DNA from 3 places in the Streptomyces sp. NPDC002730 genome. Region 1 is predicted to be linked to each of the others. Evidence: riboswitches for the same ligand, from Rfam matches in the RefSeq annotation. Region 1 holds a riboswitch; each other region holds the start of a gene.
What was found. Region 1 has a riboswitch for cyclic di-AMP ahead of ACFYXH_RS01620 (NlpC/P60 family protein). Riboswitches for the same ligand answer to the same signal wherever they lie in the genome.

Region 2: it holds a riboswitch for cyclic di-AMP, as region 1 does, so the genes downstream of both, ACFYXH_RS16170 (M23 family metallopeptidase) here and ACFYXH_RS01620 (NlpC/P60 family protein) in region 1, are expected to answer to the same signal.
Region 3: it holds a riboswitch for cyclic di-AMP, as region 1 does, so the genes downstream of both, ACFYXH_RS21135 (transglycosylase SLT domain-containing protein) here and ACFYXH_RS01620 (NlpC/P60 family protein) in region 1, are expected to answer to the same signal.

The regions. Positions count from the first base shown of each region.
Region 1 covers NZ_JBIAQG010000001.1:315,133-320,969, forward strand. The annotation lists gene ACFYXH_RS01615 (hypothetical protein) at 1-105, shown strand, start outside; gene ACFYXH_RS01620 (NlpC/P60 family protein) at 252-1,445, opposite strand; cyclic di-AMP (ydaO/yuaA leader) riboswitch at 1,447-1,612, opposite strand; gene pcrA (DNA helicase PcrA) at 1,923-4,364, shown strand; gene ACFYXH_RS01630 (peptidoglycan DD-metalloendopeptidase family protein) at 4,441-5,837, opposite strand, start outside.
Region 2 covers NZ_JBIAQG010000005.1:526,712-532,548, reverse strand. The annotation lists gene ACFYXH_RS16180 (PrsW family intramembrane metalloprotease) at 1-1,221, shown strand, start outside; gene ACFYXH_RS16175 (aldo/keto reductase) at 1,218-2,171, opposite strand; gene ACFYXH_RS16170 (M23 family metallopeptidase) at 2,269-3,339, opposite strand; cyclic di-AMP (ydaO/yuaA leader) riboswitch at 3,351-3,506, opposite strand; gene ACFYXH_RS16165 (PP2C family protein-serine/threonine phosphatase) at 3,722-4,939, opposite strand; tRNA gene ACFYXH_RS16160 (tRNA-Met) at 5,084-5,157, opposite strand; gene ACFYXH_RS16155 (hypothetical protein) at 5,345-5,837, opposite strand, start outside.
Region 3 covers NZ_JBIAQG010000008.1:83,312-89,148, forward strand. The annotation lists gene ACFYXH_RS21115 (DUF5947 family protein) at 1-92, shown strand, start outside; gene ACFYXH_RS21120 (DUF6084 family protein) at 89-787, shown strand; gene ACFYXH_RS21125 (hypothetical protein) at 784-2,223, shown strand; gene ACFYXH_RS21130 (hydrogenase maturation protease) at 2,220-2,768, shown strand; gene ACFYXH_RS21135 (transglycosylase SLT domain-containing protein) at 2,917-3,723, opposite strand; cyclic di-AMP (ydaO/yuaA leader) riboswitch at 3,728-3,916, opposite strand; gene hypA (hydrogenase maturation nickel metallochaperone HypA) at 4,569-4,964, shown strand; gene hypB (hydrogenase nickel incorporation protein HypB) at 4,968-5,732, shown strand; gene hypF (carbamoyltransferase HypF) at 5,729-5,837, shown strand, end outside.

The sequences.
Region 1 (5,837 bases):
CTGGTGTATGTGAAGCGGGACGAGGAGAAGGTGGAGAAGGCGCTGTTCGGGGCGGTGGGCGGACTGACGGTCGCGAACATCTTCATCGCCACGCTCTGGACGTGAGAACGCCGCTCCCGATGTGAGAGCGGCGTTCTCCGTACGTGGCACGTCTTCCGTACGTGGTCTTCCGTACGTGGCCTTCCGTGCTGGGAACGCCCGGGCGCGGTCGGGTCCGGGCGTTCCCCTTGTTCGCTGTGCCAGTTGTTCCGCTATGCCGGACGCACGCTGCCGTAGATCGGCATGTAGTAGATCGACTCCTCGCGGACGTTCGCGCCGGGCTTGGGCGCGTGGATCATCTTGCCGTCGCCGATGTAGATGCCGACGTGGCTGATGTCGTCGTAGAAGAAGACCAGGTCGCCCGGGAGCAGATCCTGTGTCGCGATCCGCTTGCCGACCTTCACCTGGTCCCAGGTGGTGCGCGGCAGATCCACGCCGGCCGCCTTCCAGGCGGCCTGGGTCAGTCCCGAGCAGTCGTACGAGCTCGGCCCCGTGGCGCCCCAGACGTACGGCTTGCCCATCTGCGAGCGGGCGAACGAGAGGACCTTGTCGGCCTTGGCCGCGTACGCACCACCGCTGGAGCCGGTGCCTGTACCCGTACCTGTGCTGGTGTCGCCGCCCGGCTGCTGCGCCTGCTCCCGGCGCTTGCGCTCCGCCTCCGCGTCGGCCCGGGCCTTCGCCTCCTCCTTGGCCTTGGCCTCGGCCTTGCGGCGCGCCACTTCCTCCTTCTCGCGCTCGATCGCCGCGAGCCGCGCCTTCTCCTCGGCGGTCAGCTTCGACAGCAGCGAACGCGCCTCGCTCAGCTTCGCCTGGACTTCCTGCTTGCTGGTGCGCAGCGCCTTCTGGGAGTCCGTGAGCGACTCGAGGCTCTTCGTCGCCTCCGCGCGTTGCTTGGCGGCTGCGGCCCGCTGGGTCTCGTAGTCGTCGATGACGGTGCGCTGACGGTCGGTCATCCGGTCCATCAGCTGTGTCTGGTCGAAGTACGCCTGCGGGCTGTCCGCGAGCAGCAGGGCGGCGGTCGGGGTGACCGCGCCCGTGCGGTACTGCGCGGCCGCGTAGTTGCCGAGCGTGCGCCGGGACTCGTTCAGCTTGTCCGTGCGCTTCGCGGCGTCGTCGAGCAGCTGGTCGACCTCGCGCCGCTTCTCGTCGGTGGATTCCTTGGCCTTGTTGTACTTCTCGGTCGCGGTGCCGGCCTGCCGGTACAGGTCGTCGACCTTCTTCTGCACCTCTTCGACGGAGGGCTTCGGCTCGGTGGGCGCGGCGTTGGCGCTCTGCGTGGACAGCAGGGTGACGGAGGCGAGGGCAGCCGTCGTGAACCCGACGGCGGGGGAGTTGGTGCGTAGTCCTGCCATTCCGGCAATTCCGGTACGGGTACGCGGTTTGCGATGCGACGCCAAGGCCGGCATCTCCTTCTTCCGTGGACCGCCTACCGGGTTAGCTGTCGGGTTCGGGCGGAACGGAAGGTCGCCCTACGGACCGAGGGGGGAACGGTCCGATTCACCCCAGGTTGTGCATGGTGGGTCCCCGGCTCCGAACTCCCGTGAAGAGAGCTCGAATTCGGCGCAGGCCGCCCGATTCGGCGCGAGTCGCCAGGGGGGTACGGGCCGCCTGATCGAGCACGCTAGCCAACTCGTGTGGTTGCTGTGAAGGTTGATGTTCGATATGTCCGATACATTTTCGTGACCTTCGCGGCTGAGTGAGGAGTCGCTCACGGGCCGGTGCCGCGTGACAGCGCAGCGGAGCGGCCTGATCGCGTAGCGTCGTCGGGCTCGTCGTCGGTCTCGTCACCCGAGTCGCTGCCCGAGTCGTGCCGGAGCCGCTCTCGGAGTCGTATCGCAATGCGGCCGCGGGCTGTCAGTGCGGCGGCCTAGACTCGTAGAGCGATGAGCAGCCTCTTTGACGACAGCTTCCTGGCGGACCTCCAGCCCAGCGCGGAGCAGCACCCGCCACCGCCCGAGGACTCGGCCCCGGAGGAGATCCCGGACGATCTCTTCCAGGGTGCATTTGACGTGCCTCCGGCCAGGGACCCGTACTACCGCGACGGCGCCCCGCGCACCGTCGTGGACCCCGCCGCCCTGCTCGAGGGGCTGAACGAGCAGCAGCGTGCCGCCGTTGTGCACACCGGGTCGCCGCTGCTCATCGTGGCCGGCGCCGGGTCCGGCAAGACCCGGGTGCTGACCCACCGGATCGCGCATCTGCTGGGGACCCGCAGCGTGCACCCCGGCCAGATACTGGCGATCACCTTCACCAACAAGGCCGCCGGCGAGATGAAGGACCGCGTCGAGCAGCTCGTCGGGCCGCGCGCAAACGCCATGTGGGTCATGACCTTCCACAGCGCGTGCGTCCGCATCCTGCGCCGGGAGTCCAAGAAGCTCGGCTTCACCTCGTCGTTCTCGATCTACGACGCCGCCGACTCCAAGCGACTGATGGCACTGGTCTGCCGCGATCTGGACCTCGACCCCAAGAAGTTCCCGCCGAAGTCCTTCAGCGCGAAGATCTCGAATCTGAAGAACGAGCTGATCGACGAGGAGACCTTCGCCGACCAGGCCGTCGACGGTTTCGAGAAGACGCTCGCCGAGGCCTACCGCATGTACCAGGCGAGGCTGCGCGAGGCCAATGCCCTGGACTTCGACGACATCATCATGACCACCGTCCACCTCCTCCAGGCCTTCCCGGACGTCGCCGAGCACTACCAGCGGCGCTTCCGGCACGTCCTGGTGGACGAGTACCAGGACACCAACCACGCTCAGTACACGCTCGTACGCGAGCTGGTGGGGACGGGCTACGAGGACCTGCCTCCGGCCGAGCTCTGCGTGGTCGGCGACGCCGACCAGTCGATCTACGCCTTCCGCGGCGCGACCATCCGTAACATCCTCCAGTTCGAGGAGGACTACCCGGACGCGACGACGATCCTGCTCGAGCAGAACTACCGCTCGACGCAGACGATCCTCTCCGCCGCCAACGCCGTCATCGAGCGGAACGAAAGCCGCCGGCCCAAGAACCTCTGGACCAACGCCGGCGCCGGCGCGCAGATCACGGGCTATGTCGCGGACACCGAGCACGACGAGGCGCAGTTCGTTGCCGACGAGATCGACCGGCTGACGGACGCGGGCGACGCGAAGGCCGGCGACGTCGCCGTCTTCTACCGTACGAACGCCCAGTCCCGTGTCTTCGAAGAGATCTTCATCCGGGTCGGGCTGCCGTACAAGGTCGTCGGCGGAGTGCGCTTCTACGAGCGCAAGGAGGTCCGGGACGTCCTCGCGTATCTGCGGGTCCTCGCCAACCCCGAGGACAATGTCCCGCTGCGCCGGATCCTCAACGTCCCCAAGCGGGGTATCGGCGACCGCGCGGAGGCGATGATCGACGCGCTCGCGCTGCGCGAGAAGATCACTTTCCCGCAGGCGCTGCGCCGTGTGGACGAGGCGTACGGCATGGCGGCCCGCTCCGCCAACGCCGTGAAGCGCTTCAACGTGCTCATGGAGGAGCTGCGTACGGTCGTCGACTCGGGCGCGGGTCCGGCGGTGGTGCTGGAGGCCGTCCTCGAGCGGACCGGATATCTCGCCGAGCTGCAGGCATCCACCGACCCGCAGGACGAGACCCGTATCGAGAACCTTCAGGAACTGGCCGCCGTGGCGCTCGAGTTCGAGCAGGAGCGCGGCGAGGAGGACGGTGCGGGCACGCTCGCAGAGTTCTTGGAGAAGGTGGCGCTCGTCGCCGACTCCGACCAGATCCCGGACGAGGACGAGGATGGATCCGGTGTCATCACGCTGATGACGCTGCACACCGCCAAGGGCCTGGAATTCCCTGTGGTGTTCCTGACCGGCATGGAGGACGGCGTCTTCCCGCATATGCGTGCCCTCGGCCAGGCGAAGGAGCTGGAGGAGGAGCGGCGGCTGGCGTACGTCGGCATCACGCGCGCCCGCGAGCGCCTCTATCTGACGCGGTCGTCGATGCGCAGTGCGTGGGGTCAGCCCTCGTACAACCCGCCGTCGCGGTTCCTGGAGGAGATCCCGGGCCGCCACCTGGAGTGGAAGCGGACGGGCCCGATGGCCGCGCCCGCCGGTCCGACGTCCGGCATCGCCTCGTCGCTGTCGTCGTCGCGCTCACGGTCGGGCGGTGGTGCTTCGGGATTCGCCACGCGGCGTACGAGCGACAAGCCGGTGATCGCGCTGGTCGTCGGCGACAGGGTCACGCACGACCAGTTCGGTCTGGGGACCGTGGTGGAGGTGACGGGGTCGGGGGCGGACGCACAGGCGACGATCGATTTCGGGGACACCAAGCCGAAGCGGCTGCTGCTGCGGTACGCGCCGGTCGAGAAGCTGTAGCGGGCTTCGTCGCTTCGTCGTTACGTCGCTTCGGCGGGTCGTCGCTGCGGCGGGTTGTCGTTACGCCGCTTGGTCGTTACGTCGGGTCGAGGCCGTGGCTGCGAAGCCACGGCAGCGGGTCGATCGCCGAGCCGCCGCCTGGCCGGACCTCGAAGTGGAGGTGCGGTCCGGTGGAGTTGCCGGAGTTGCCCGAGTACGCGATGACGTCACCGGCCTTGATCGAACCGGAGCGGATCTTGGTGCTGCTGAGGTGGCAGTACCAGGTCTCGGTGCCGTCGGGCGCGGTCACGATGGCCATGTTGCCGTAGGCGCTGTTCCACTGCGTACGGACGGTCCCGTCGGTCGCGGCCATCACCTCGGTGCCGTACGACACCGGGAAGTCGATGCCGGTGTGCACGGACATCCAGTTGACGCCGGCCTGGCCGTAGTACGCGCTCAGGCCCTGCTGTTTCACCGGCAGTACGAACTTGGGGCGCATGGCCTCGCGGCGCTTCGCCTCTTCCTCGCGCTTTTTCTTCTCCGCCTCCTGGCGCGCCTTGAGATCGAGGCGTTCCTGGGTGCGCGACGCACGGTCGCCGAAGTCGCGGGCGTCGGCGCTGAGAGCGGCGAGCTGCGTGTCCATCTTGTTGTTGGCGGCGACGGGTTTGACGGAGGCCGGATCGGCGGCCGCCAGGCTGGTCGTGTCGTCCTTGGTGTTGCTGCCGCTGTCGGCGAGGCCACCGACGGAGGCGGCGGCGATACCGGCGACGCCCATCACACAGGCGGAGGGCACGGCGACGGTGAGGAGGGCCGAGCGCTTGGCGGGGGTGCGGCGACGGCCTCGGCTTCCGCCGGAACGGCGGACGGGGCGGGGCGTGACGGGTGTGACGGGGGTGATGGCTGACGGCTCGAACTCGGCCTCAGCCTCGGAGTCGAGGTCGGAGTCGTGGTCGAGTTCGGCTGCGGGCTCGGCTTCGGTGTCGAACTCCCCCTCGAACCCGGCCTCAAACTCCGTCTCGAACTCGGTGTCGGTGTCGGTGTCGAAGTCGGGCTGAGGCTCCGGCTGGAAGTGGGCCTCGGTCTGGAAGTCCGGCTGGTGCTGGGTCGTGTACTCGGCCGGGTTCTCGTAGCCGGTCTCGTACCCGGTGTCGACCGTGAACTCGGGTGCGGGGCTGAACTCCTGCTCCGGCGTGAACTGTCGCGGTACGAAGGCCTCCGCGCCCGTGTTCCAGGCGGTGGCGTCGTATGTGCCGGTGTCGAAGGCGGGCGCCGCCCACTGGCCGGTCGCGTCGTAAGCAAAGGTGGCCGCGGCGGTCTCGTACTGACCGGTCTGCGCGGTCTGGTTCCAGGCGCTGGCGTCCCACTGGCCTGTGGCGTCCCACTGGCCTGTGGTGTCGTACTGACCCGTCGTGTCGTACTGACCCGTGTTGTTGTACTGACCGGTGGTGTCGTGCAGGCCGGTCGTGTCCCATTGGCCCGTGTTGTCCCACTGAC
Region 2 (5,837 bases), on a different contig from region 1:
CGCGTCTCCCGCCTCTGGCACAGCAAGGCGGTCCGGGCCGGAGTGCTGATCACGTTCCTCGCCCTCTCCGGCCTGGTGATCCTCTCGCTCGTACGGGAGCAGACGGGCACCCAGGGCTTCCTGGTCGGCCTGGGCCTCGCGACGCTGCCCGTCCCGCTCCTGATGGCGGCCTTCCGCTGGCTGGACCGCGTCGAGCCGGGCCCCTGGAAGAATCTGCTCTTCGCCTTCGCGTGGGGCGCCTTCGCCGCCGCCCTCGTCGCGATCATCGCGAACTCCTTCGCCACCCGCTGGATAGCCACCGCCACCGCGGATCCGGCGAGCGCCGACACCCTCGGCGCGACGGTGATAGCCCCGATCGTCGAGGAGAGCGCGAAGGCCGCCGCGGTCCTGCTCATCTTCATCTTCCGCAGACGGGACTTCACCGGAATCGTCGACGGCGTCGTCGTGGCCGGCTTCACCGCGACCGGCTTCGCCTTCACCGAGAACATCCTCTATCTGGGCAACGCCTTCGGCGAGGACCAGGAGATAGGCACCTCGGGCCTCGCCTCGATGACCGCGGCGACCTTCTTCGTACGCGTCGTGATGTCGCCGTTCGCACATCCGCTCTTCACAGTGCTGACGGGCATCGGCTTCGGTATCGCCGCGCTCGCCGCACAGCGCCAGAAGATCCGCCGCGTCGCACTGCCGCTGCTCGGTCTCGTCCTCGCCATGGGCATGCACGCCCTGTGGAACGGCGCGTCGTCGCTGTTCGGCCCGCTGGGCTTCTACGGCGTGTACGGGGCGTTCATGGTGCCGGCCTTCGGCCTGCTGACCTGGCTGGCGATCTGGACGCGGCAGCGCGAGCTGCGCACGATATCCGCCGAGCTGCCCGCGTACGCCGCGGCCGGCTGGCTCGCGGGGGACGAACCGCGCGCGCTCTCCTCGATGCGGGCACGCACGATGGCGCGCGACTTCGCGCGGCGGGCGTACGGACCGGCCGCGGCGCACGCCGTATCGGAGTACGAGACGTTCGCGACCTCCCTGGCCTTTCTGCGCCACCGGGCCCACCGCGGCGCGGCGGGCCCGGACTTCGTGGAGCGCGAGCAGGAGCTGCTGCACCACCTGTGGCAGCGCAAGGAGGTGGCCGCGCCCGCGCTGACGTACGCGGCACGGGCGACGGGCCGCGTGTGGGTGCCGCCGCCGTACCGCGACTACGGCGGCTACAACCCGTACCGCTCCTAGACGCCCTGGGCGGACGCCGCCGTCAGCTCGGCCAGCTCCTCGGCCGTCAGCTCCAGGTCGGCGACCGCCAGCAGGGCGGGCAGCTGCTCGACCGTACGGGCCGAGGCGATCGGCGCGGCGACGGTCGGCTGCGCGGCCAGCCAGGCGAGCGCGACAGTCGCGATCTCGGCACCGCGCGCCTCGGCGACCTTGTCCAGCGCGGCGAGCACGGCCACGCCCCGGTCGGTCTTCAGATGCCCGGCCGCGCCCTCGGCCCGTGGGCTCCGCACCGTCGCACCCGGCCGGTACTTGCCGGTGAGGAAGCCGGAGGCGAGCGAGTAGTACGGGACGGCGGCGAGACCGGCGCGGGCGGCCGTCTCCTGGCGCTCGCCCTCGTACGTCTCGCGCGAGACGAGGTTGTAGTGCGGCTGCAGCACGGAATAGCGGGCCAGCCCCTCGCGCTCCGAGAAGTCCAGGGACGCCTGGAGCCGCTCGACGCTGAGGTTGGAGGTGGCGATGGCGCGGACCTTGCCGTCCTTCACCAGCTGGTCGAGGGCGGTGATGATCTCCTCGACGGGGACGGCCGGGTCGTCGAAGTGCGTGTAGTACAGGTCGATGTAGTCGGTACGCAGCCGGCGCAGCGACTCCTCGGCCGCGGCCGCGATATTGGTGGCGGAGAGGCCCCTGTACTGAGGGTGGGCGCCGACCTTGGTGGCGACGACGACCTCGGAACGGTTGCCGCGCGCGGCAAGCCAGTTGCCGATGACGGTCTCGGACTCGCCGCCCTCGTTGCCCGGCCCCCATGCGGAGTAGACGTCGGCGGTGTCGATGAAGTTGCCGCCGGCGGCCACGTACGCGTCGAGCACGGCGAAGGACTGCGTCTCGTCGGCGGTCCAGCCGAAGACATTGCCGCCGAGGCAGAGCGGAAAGACGGCCAGGCCTGACGAGCCAAGGGTACGGAGGGAAGTCATACCTTGATCAACAGCCAGACCGGGCCGCGCTATTCCGTTTACGCCAGGACTGCCGTGAACTGCTCACGCCAGGACTGCCGGGCACTGCGGCGCTCGATCAGACAGTGAGGCCCTTGCCCTGGAGCCAGGCCATCGGGTCGATGCCCGAACCGCCCGGGGTGTGCACCTCAAGGTGCAGATGCGGGCCCGTGACATTGCCGGTCGCGCCCACGCGGCCGATCGTCTCGCCCGTCGTCACCTTCTGGCCCACGCTGACCGACATCGACGACTGGTGGCAGTACCAGACCTCCGTACCGTCCTCGAGCTCCAGGACCGTGCGGTAGCCGTACGAGCCTGACCAGCCCGCCGACTTGACGGTGCCGCCGTGCACCGCCTTGACCGGCGTGCCCGTCGGGGCGGCGAAGTCCAGGCCGGTGTGGTAGCCCGAGGACCACATGGAGCCGGCCTCGCCGAAGGTGGAGGTGATCGTGTACGCGGAGGTGGGCAGCGCGAAGTTCGCGGCCAGCTTGGCGAGCCGCTCCGCCTCCGCCTTGGCCTCCGCGGCCGCCTCGGCCTTCTGCTTCGCGGCCTCGGCCTTCGCCTCCGCCGCCGTCTGCTGCTGCTTCGCCTCCGCCGCGGCCTTCTCGGCGGCGAGCTTCTCCGCGGCCGACTTGGCCTCGGCGTCCGCCTCGGCCCGCTGCTGATCGGCCTGCTGAAGGATGCGGGCGCGCAGGGCCTCACCGGCGCCGGCGGCGCCCGTCTCCGCGTCCGCCTCGGTGCCGTCGTCCGCGGCGAGGGTCATCGCCGTGAGCGGCGAGGCGTTCGCGTTCCCCGACTGCGCGTCGGCGCCGTCGGACATGAAGGCGCCCACACCCGGCAGTGACGCGGCGTCGGGCAGCTTGTCCTTGATCGAGTCCGGAAGGTCCGGCAGCGATATGGAGACCGGCGGCTTGTCCTGCGCGCTGGCCATGCCGCCCGCGCCGACCGCTGCGATCACACCGACGCCGAGCACCGTGGAGCTGCGGGCGAGTCCGCCGCGCTGCTTCATGACACGGTGCCGACCGCGCACCGGACGAACGGAGTCCTCGGTGGGGTTCCATTCCTCCCATGCCCGCTCCGCTACGTCGTCGCCGAAGAAGTCGGATTGAAAGGGGGTTTCGGGTGCGGGGGCAGGGCTGTTGGACGCCACGGAGGCGTACTCCTTTCCTTCCTTCTCGCCTACCGGGTTAGCTGACGGGTTCGGAGCAGGAAGGTCTCCTACGAGCGCTTCGACCGCGAACAAAGCGGCAAAAGGTGCCCGATTCACCCCAATTGGTGGTTCCCCGGTTCCCTTGCGGGATTCGGCGCGTGCGCACGGTGCCGTCTCTTGCGACGGCTGGGACAACCGCGCTGCGTTATCGAACGTTAATAGACGCCAGGGCCGGATTCCAAGCTGTTCCGACTAATCATTAAAGACATTGGCCTGGACTTACCGGGACACAAGCGGCCGGAGTCGGGCGACTTGATCGATGCCCGGACCGCACCGCACTTCTGACGGTGCTTCACATGTTATGCGGAGGGGTGTCCTTCGACTACACACGGTACTGGCCCGTGTCTTCCTGCTCCCCTTTGATCACGCCTACGGTCCTGCGGCGCTCCGGCTGCCCGTCGAGCGGGCGGCTGACCGCCAGCAGCGCCATGTCGTCGTTGGGACCGCCACCCGTATGCAGGCGTACATCGTCGACGATCGCGTCCAGCAGATCCTCGGGGCCGGCGAAGAGCCGGCCGCCGAGCCGCTCGACGGGGTTGTAGAAGGCACCGTCCGCGTCGCGCGCCTCGGTCACCCCGTCGGTGTAGAGGAGCAGCGTGGCCCCGGCCGGGAGCGGATACTCGTCCGCCAGGTCCGGCAAGATCCCCAGATCACCCATTCCCAGCGGCAGCGCGTGCTCGGTCGGCTCCAGCTTGTCCAGATCGCCGCCGGCGTGCAGCACCAGCGGCTCCGGATGGCCACGGTTCACCACCCGCACCACGCCCGCGCCATGCGGAATCTCGGCGAGTACGGCGGTGGTGAACCCCTCGAACACGTCCAGGCTCCCCCGCCTCGTCCCCTCGCGCGTGAGCGCCCGCTCCAGGCGCCCGGCGACGCCCTCGATCGATCTCTCCTGCTCGGCGGCCTCCCGGAACGCCCCGATGACCACGGCCACGGCCTCGACCGCCCCCATCCCCTTGCCCCGGACGTCGCCCACGACCAGCCGCACACCGTGCGGAGTGTCCTGCACGGCGAAGAGGTCGCCGCCGATGAACGCGTCCGCCTGCGCCGCCTCGTACCGCGCGGCGATCTGCAGCCCGCCGATCCGGTCGGCGGGGGTGGGCAGCACGGCGCGCTGCGCGGTCTCGGCGATGTCGCGGGCGGAGGCCAGGCGCCTGCCGCTGAGCCGGACCACCCGGTTGATGAAGAGTGCCAGGCCGGCGACGGTGACCACGGTGAACAGCTCGGTGTTCGCCGGGGTCAGGGTCAGGGTCCCGTTGTAGACGTGCAGACCCAGCACACTGACGACGGCGGCGATGCCGGTCAGCAAGGTGGCGGGAAAGGAGAAGAACGGCGCGGCGATCAGCGGAGCGGCGGCGAAGAGCGGAGATGCGGTGTACTCGGACGGGGTGAGGAGATCGAAGATCACGCCGGCAATGATCATCAGCGAGGGCAGCGCGAGGACAAGACGGTGAGCGCTGGCGCCGCCGTCCTGCTCTCGCTGCCCCACCAGTGATCTCCTGACCAGTCCAGCCACGGCTGCGGAAAGTACCGCGCTCATCCCAGGTTGGCCGTAGCCGCGCCGGGCTGCGACTCTCCGTCGGCCAACCGGGCGACGCCGACGGTTGGGGCCGAGTACGGACGGTTGGGGCCGGGTACGACAGTGGCCCGGCACTCTGATCGAGTGCCGGGCCACTGGCTGCAGTAGCGGGGACAGGATTTGAACCTGCGACCTCTGGGTTATGAGCCCAGCGAGCTACCGAGCTGCTCCACCCCGCGTCGGTGAACACAACCTTACGCCATCCGGAGCAAGATCAAATCCATTTTATGAGGCGGTCTGCTCCGAAGCCTCTCCGAAGGCTCTCCGTATGGCTGTGGCCCACGCTGCGCAGCACCCTCGCCGCCGGCCGTCCCGCGACGGACGAGGAACTGCTGAGGGTGCTGCGCAGCGGCAATGCGCGCTGTTTCAGCGGCGGCGCAGGCGGAGTGCGGTGAGCGCGCCGCCGGCCGCGATCAGCACCGCGGCCGTGATCGCCGCGTACCAGGTGGAGCTGGACGATCCGGTGCTGGCAAGGGCGCCGGTGGTGGTGACGGAGTCGTTCGCGACGGCCGCCGCCGAGGTCGTGGCGGACGCGGACGGGGTGCCGGACGGCGTCGCGGACGCGGTCGGGGAGGGCGAGGCGGACGCGGTCGAGGACGGGTTCGCGGTCGGCTTGCCGCTCGGGGCGGTGCCGCGCTCGGGGGCGACCGTGATTCTGCCCTGGGCCCCCAGGAACGGATGGATGTTGCCCTCGGTGAGCGAGGTCGTCGCCTGCAGCGTGAGCTTGACCGGCTTCTGGATGCCCTTGAAGTCGATGACGCTCACGCGAAGGCGGGCGCGGTGCATGACGTAGCTCTTGCGGATGTCCGCCAGCTGCCACTTCTCCTCGCCCGCGAACTTCTTGACCCTGGTGTACCTG
Region 3 (5,837 bases), on a different contig from region 1:
ACGGCGGAGCCGAGGCCCGGGCCGATCTGGAGGCCTTCTTCGCACATGTCGGCGGCCGCGCCCAAGTGGTGCAGGGGGCGGACCGGCCATGACGGAGTTCGCCTTCACGTGTACGGGCGTACGGGCCGACCAGTACGCCGCCGGTCCGACACTCGTCTTCAGGCTGCGCGTCACGGCGTCCGACAACGCCCGCGTGCACGCCCTGGCCCTGCGCTGCCAGATCCGTATCGAACCCGCGCGGCGCGGCTACGCTCCCACGGAGGCCGACGGGCTGGCCGACCTCTTCGGAGAGCGCTCACGCTGGGGCAGCACGCTCCAGCCGGTTCAGTTCGCCCAGGTCTCGCACATGGTTCCCAGCTTCACGGGAGAGACGGAAACCGACCTCGCCGTCCCCTGCACGTACGACATGGACGTCGCCGCCACCCGGTATTTCAACGCCCTCGAGGCGGGCGAGGTGCCGCTGCTCATGCTGTTCTCGGGAACGGCATTCACCGGAGCAGGCGGCTTCCGCGTCGAGCCCGTGCCGTGGGATCGGGAGGCGGCCTTCCGGATGCCGGTAAAGGTGTGGCAGGAGATGGTCGAGCAGCACTTCCCCGGCTGCGGCTGGATCCGGCTGCCGCGCGACACCATGGACGCGCTGCTCGCCTTCCGTTCGCGGCGGGCACATCCCTCCTGGGAGGCGGCCGTCCGGGCCCTGCTGGCCGAGGCCGGCACGCCGGACCCCCAGCCGGTCCACGCCCTGGACCGAGCGCTGCTGCCACGCGCTACCGGAAGGACGGCACGTTGACGACAACTGCCTTCGCACCGGCGACGGAAGCCCGGTTCGCCGTCGCCCGACAGGTGGCCGACGCGGTGCTCTTCGAGGGCTATGTGCTCTACCCGTACCGTGCTTCGGCGGCCAAGAACCGGCTGCGCTGGCAGTTCGGAGTGCTCGTGCCGCCCGCCTGGGGTTCCGAGTGCGAGGAGCACGACTTCCAGCACACGGAATGTCTGATGGAACCGAAGGCGGGCGCGACGCTGGCGGTCGAGGTGCGTTTCCTGCACGCCCGGCGCAGGACCGTGCAACAGGCCCGGCAGGACGGCGGGTTCGAGACGGTGCCCGAACTCCAACTCGAGGACCGCGTCCTGGTGCCCTGGGACGAGGGCGTCGAGGAGCGTGTCGAGGTGCTCGCAGACGTGGCGGAGCTGGCAGGAGACGGTGTCACCGTTCCCTTCACCCGCCCTGCCCGCGAAGAGACCGAGCCCGTCCTGGACGCGACCGGCCGGACGGTGGGCCGGCTGATTCGCCGATGCGAGGAGATCAGTGGCGCCGTGCGGCTGTCCGCACGTGACCTCGACGGTCCCTACCGGGTGATGCGTCTGACCGCTGTCGTGGAGAACACCAGCAGCTGGAGCCCGCCTGACGGCACGGCCGACCGTGACGCGGCGCTGCCCCGCTCGCTGGTGGCCGCACATCTGCTGATGGGCCTCAGCGCCGGGTCGTTCCTGTCGATGACGGATCCGCCCGAGTGGGCCAAGGGCGCGATTGCGTCCTGCCGCAACCTGCACACCTGGCCGGTCCTCGCCGGCGAACCCGGCCGCGCGGACCTGGTGCTGTCTTCCCCGATCATCCTGGAGGACCACCCCGCCATCGCCCCGGAGAGCCCAGGGGCGCTCTACGACGCCACCGAGATCGACGAGATTCTCGCGCTGCGCACCGCAGCCCTCACCGACGAGGAGAAGCGCGAGGCTCGTGGCACCGACGAGCGGGCCGGCGCGGTGATCGACCTGGCCGACTCGATGCCCCCTGAAGTCCTTGAGCGCCTGCACGGTGCGGTGCGTGCGCTACGGGAGGTGACCGGCCCCGACGCGTCGGACGCACCCCCGCCGCCCGCCTGTCGCGGGTTTACCGACGAATACGGCGTGGAGGCGCCGGGCACCCCGTGGTGGGACCCGGCGAGCGACTCCGGCTTCGACCCGGCCCGCGACCGGGTCGTCGTGGACGGCCGGTCGCTGGGGGCCGGGAGCCGCGTGCTGCTGCGCCCGGGCCTGCGGCGCACCGACGCACAGGACCTGTTCCTGCACGGCCGCAGCGCCAGGGTCGAGGCGGTGCTGCACGACGTGGACGGGGCAGTGCATCTGGCAGTGACCGTCGAGGGCGATCCAGGAGCCGACATCCGCCGCGAGCAGGGCCGCTTCCTGTACTTCCAGCCCGACGAGGTCGCCCCCCTGGAGGACGCATGACACGTCCTGAGCGGAACAGCGACCGGATTCTGGTCGCCGGGGTCGGAAACATCTTCCTCGGCGACGACGGCTTCGGCGTCGAGACCGTGCGCAGGCTGGCCGCGGAACAGCTGCCGGAGCACGCCGAGGTCGTGGACATCGGCGTACGGGGCGTACACCTGGCGTATCAGCTTCTCGACGGCTACGACACGCTCGTCCTGGTCGATGCCACGGCGCGCGGCGGCGAACCCGGCACGGTGTATCTGATCGAAGCCGACGGCGCGAACGGCATCGAGCCCCGGAACGCGCTGCTGGACGGTCACCGGATGTCCCCCGACGCGGTCCTGGCTCTCCTGGAGACCCTCTGCGCCGGCACCGGCGCGCGGCCCCCGCGGCGCATCCTGGTAGTGGGATGCGAACCCGCCGGGGTGGAGGAAGGCATCGGTCTCAGTCCGGCCGTGGCCGCCGCGGTGCCGGAGGCCGTACGGCTGATCATGGGCTTGCTGCGGGACGGCGAGCAGGAATCGTCCGCGCCACCGGTTGCGGTCGGCGAGGCTGCGAAGTGAGGAGAAGAGCATGAAGAAGACGATCATCGGTGGCGCGGCCGCCGCTACTGCCGCGACTGCGCTGGCCGCCGTCGTCAGGCTGGCCCTGCCGGACCTCATGCGCTATCTGCGCATCCGCAGGATGTGACGCGACTGAGGTGACCGGGCCTCAGTAGGCGCCGTTCACATTGTCGATCGAGCCGTACCTCGCGGCGGCGTAGTTGCACGCGGCGGTGATGTTGGCGACCGGGTCGTAGCTGTTCATCGACGTGCCGGGCACGTGATAGGCACGGAACGTCGGGTCGATGACCTGGAGGAGCCCCTTGGACGGGGTTCCCTTCACGGCGTTGGAGTCCCAGTTGTTGATGGCCAGCGGGTTGCCCGAGGACTCGCGCATGATGTTCCGGTGGATGCCGTTGTACGAGCCGGGGATGCCGTGCTTGGCCATGACGTCGAGCGACTCCCTGATCCAGCCGTCGAGGTTGTTCGAATAGGTCGCGGGCTTCGCGGCGGTGGCGGCGCTATTGGTGGCCAGCGTGCTCCTCTGCGCGGAGCGGCTGGCCCGATCCTCCGGAGAAGACGTGTTGGGGGTCACCTTGGCCTTTTTGCCGACCGACAGCTTGAGACCCGCGTGAATCAGCGAAGGGTTGCTACCGATTGCCCGCCGGTTGTCCTTGTACAGCCGCATCCAGCCGCCGCTCAGGGAGTGCGCCCGTGCGATCTTGGAGAGGGAGTCGCCCACAACGACGGAATAGGTGGTGGGCAGGGCCTTCTTCACAGCGACGGGCGTGGTGCCCGCGACGGCCGGCGCCACAGCCTTTTCAGCTGTGAAGGGATGCGCCGTCGGCTGCGCCGCGCCGGCAGTGGTCGCGCCGATCACCGGCAGGACGAGTGCGGCACCTCCCGCGCCCGCAGCGGCGAAACCCCGAGTGATCGGGCTGGACTTGGGACGGCGATGCTTACCCTTTGCGGGCATGGCGAGTTCCTCTCCGTCGCCTGCGAGGTCAGCTGTCGGGTTCGGGCTGGAGATGCCCGGCCGCAGTGGGAATGCGACTTCACCCCGAGCCGTTCCGGATTCCGGATCGGCGGCTTACCTGGGTTCCCCGCTCCTGCCGTACGTAAGTGGGTGGGTTTTACCGGACGGCGGCAGGATTCGGCGTTCCGTCCGGATTGCGGTGACCGTAAGCGAAAAGGGCTGGATGGAACAAGCCCTGAATTCACCACTGCAATCCATGCGGCGGATTCTGCGGCGGAAAATCCCGTGATCCACCGAGGGCGGGAAACTCAACTTTCTTTCTGGGACACGGGACTGAGCCAGGCCGGCGCCCTTCGCGCAGCGTCACGGACGTGACCCATATCACGGGCTTCGATGTGGGACCGGTCTGCCCCGCGGCGCCGCGAAAATGCATGACAAGTCGCGCGATTTCCCGCAAAATGGATGTCGGGAGCAATGTCGAGCAAACGCCCATTCCGGACACTTCGAAGCGGGATCGCGCTCCCGGAGTGCGTATTCAATCCCTACATTCGACCTATGCGTGCATTAGTGCCCTATAGATACGTTCTGTCCGTTTAGGTGGTAATCGGGGCCGCCCTTCCGGCCGGGCTGTTCTGTGGCGACGTGCACCCCGAGACCGGTACGGCTTCCGCCGCTGCCCCGAACGGTGTACGCGGCCGGGTGGCGTCGGCGTGCCGGGCTCCCGGCCGCCGTATCCCGGCCTGTAATGGTGCCGAACGGCCCCAGCGCTCAGCTTGCGCGGGCGGGCGACGCCCACCGGGCCCAGAGCGTTCGACGGCGGTCGGCCAGTGCCAGGACGGAGAGCGATGCACGAGATGTCCATCGCGTTGGCTGTCGTCGGCCAGGTGGAGCAGGCGGCGGCCGAAGCAGGCGGTGTCACCGCGGTGACGTCCGTACGGCTCCAGGTCGGCGAGTTGGCCGGAGTGGTCCCCGACGCTCTCTCCTTCTGCTTCGAACTGGCCTGTGCCGGGACCGTTCTGGAAGGTGCCGAGTTGGTCGCGGAGTCCGTGCCCGGTCGTGCCCGCTGCGAACCGTGCGCGGATGAATGGGCGGTCGGAATGCCGCCGCAATTGTGCTGTCCGATGTGCGGAGAGGCGACCGCCGAGCTGCTCTCGGGCCGCGAACTGCAGATCGTCAGCGTGCACTGGGAGGACGGCCAGGAGCACGAACGGGCCCGTGAACCCATTTTCGAGGAGTGCTGAAGCATGTGCCGTGTGGTCGATCTGCAACAGGCGGTCCTCGCCAAGAACGATGCGACCGCGCACACGCTGCGCGCCGAACTTGCCGCACGCGGCACCACGATCGTCAATCTGCTGTCCAGCCCCGGCAGTGGGAAGACCGCGCTGCTGGAGGGCGAGCTGCTGCTGGCACGGGAGCGGGGAGTACGGGTCGCGGCCCTGACCGCCGACCTCGCCACCGAGAACGACGCTGTGCGCCTGGCTCGTTCAGGAGTCCCGGTCAAGCAGGTGCTGACCGACGGTCTGTGCCATCTGGAGGCCGGGATGCTGAGCCGGCACCTGGACGGATGGCTGTCCGAGGACACCCGGCTGCTGTTCGTGGAGAACGTCGGCAACCTGGTCTGTCCGGCCTCGTACGACCTCGGTGAGTCCTTGCGGGTCGTGCTCGCCTCCGTGACGGAGGGGGAGGACAAGCCGCTGAAGTACCCCACCGCCTTCGGTCTGGCGCACCTGGTGGTGGTGACCAAGACCGACATCGCAGAGGCGGTCGAGTTCGACGAGGCGGCGTTCCGGGCGAACGTCGCGCAGGTCAACCCGGGGGTGGAAGTGCTGCTGACCTCCGCGCGTCGGGGCGACGGCGTCGGCGCGTTGCTGGACCGGGCGACGGCGGCAGCGGACGGCGGGCCGGTCCACGCGCCCGTCATGGCCGGTCAGGAGCATCTTCATCACCACGAACACGGTACGCATACCCATACGGCGGCCTCCGGCGCCATGGCGCAGTCCGGCTCGTGAGCGGTCCGCAGTCGGCTGCCGCCGTCGCGGAGGAGGCGGTGCAGCGCAGGCGGGTCACCGTCCGGGGCGTGGTTCAAGGCGTCGGGTTCCGGCCGTTCCTGTACA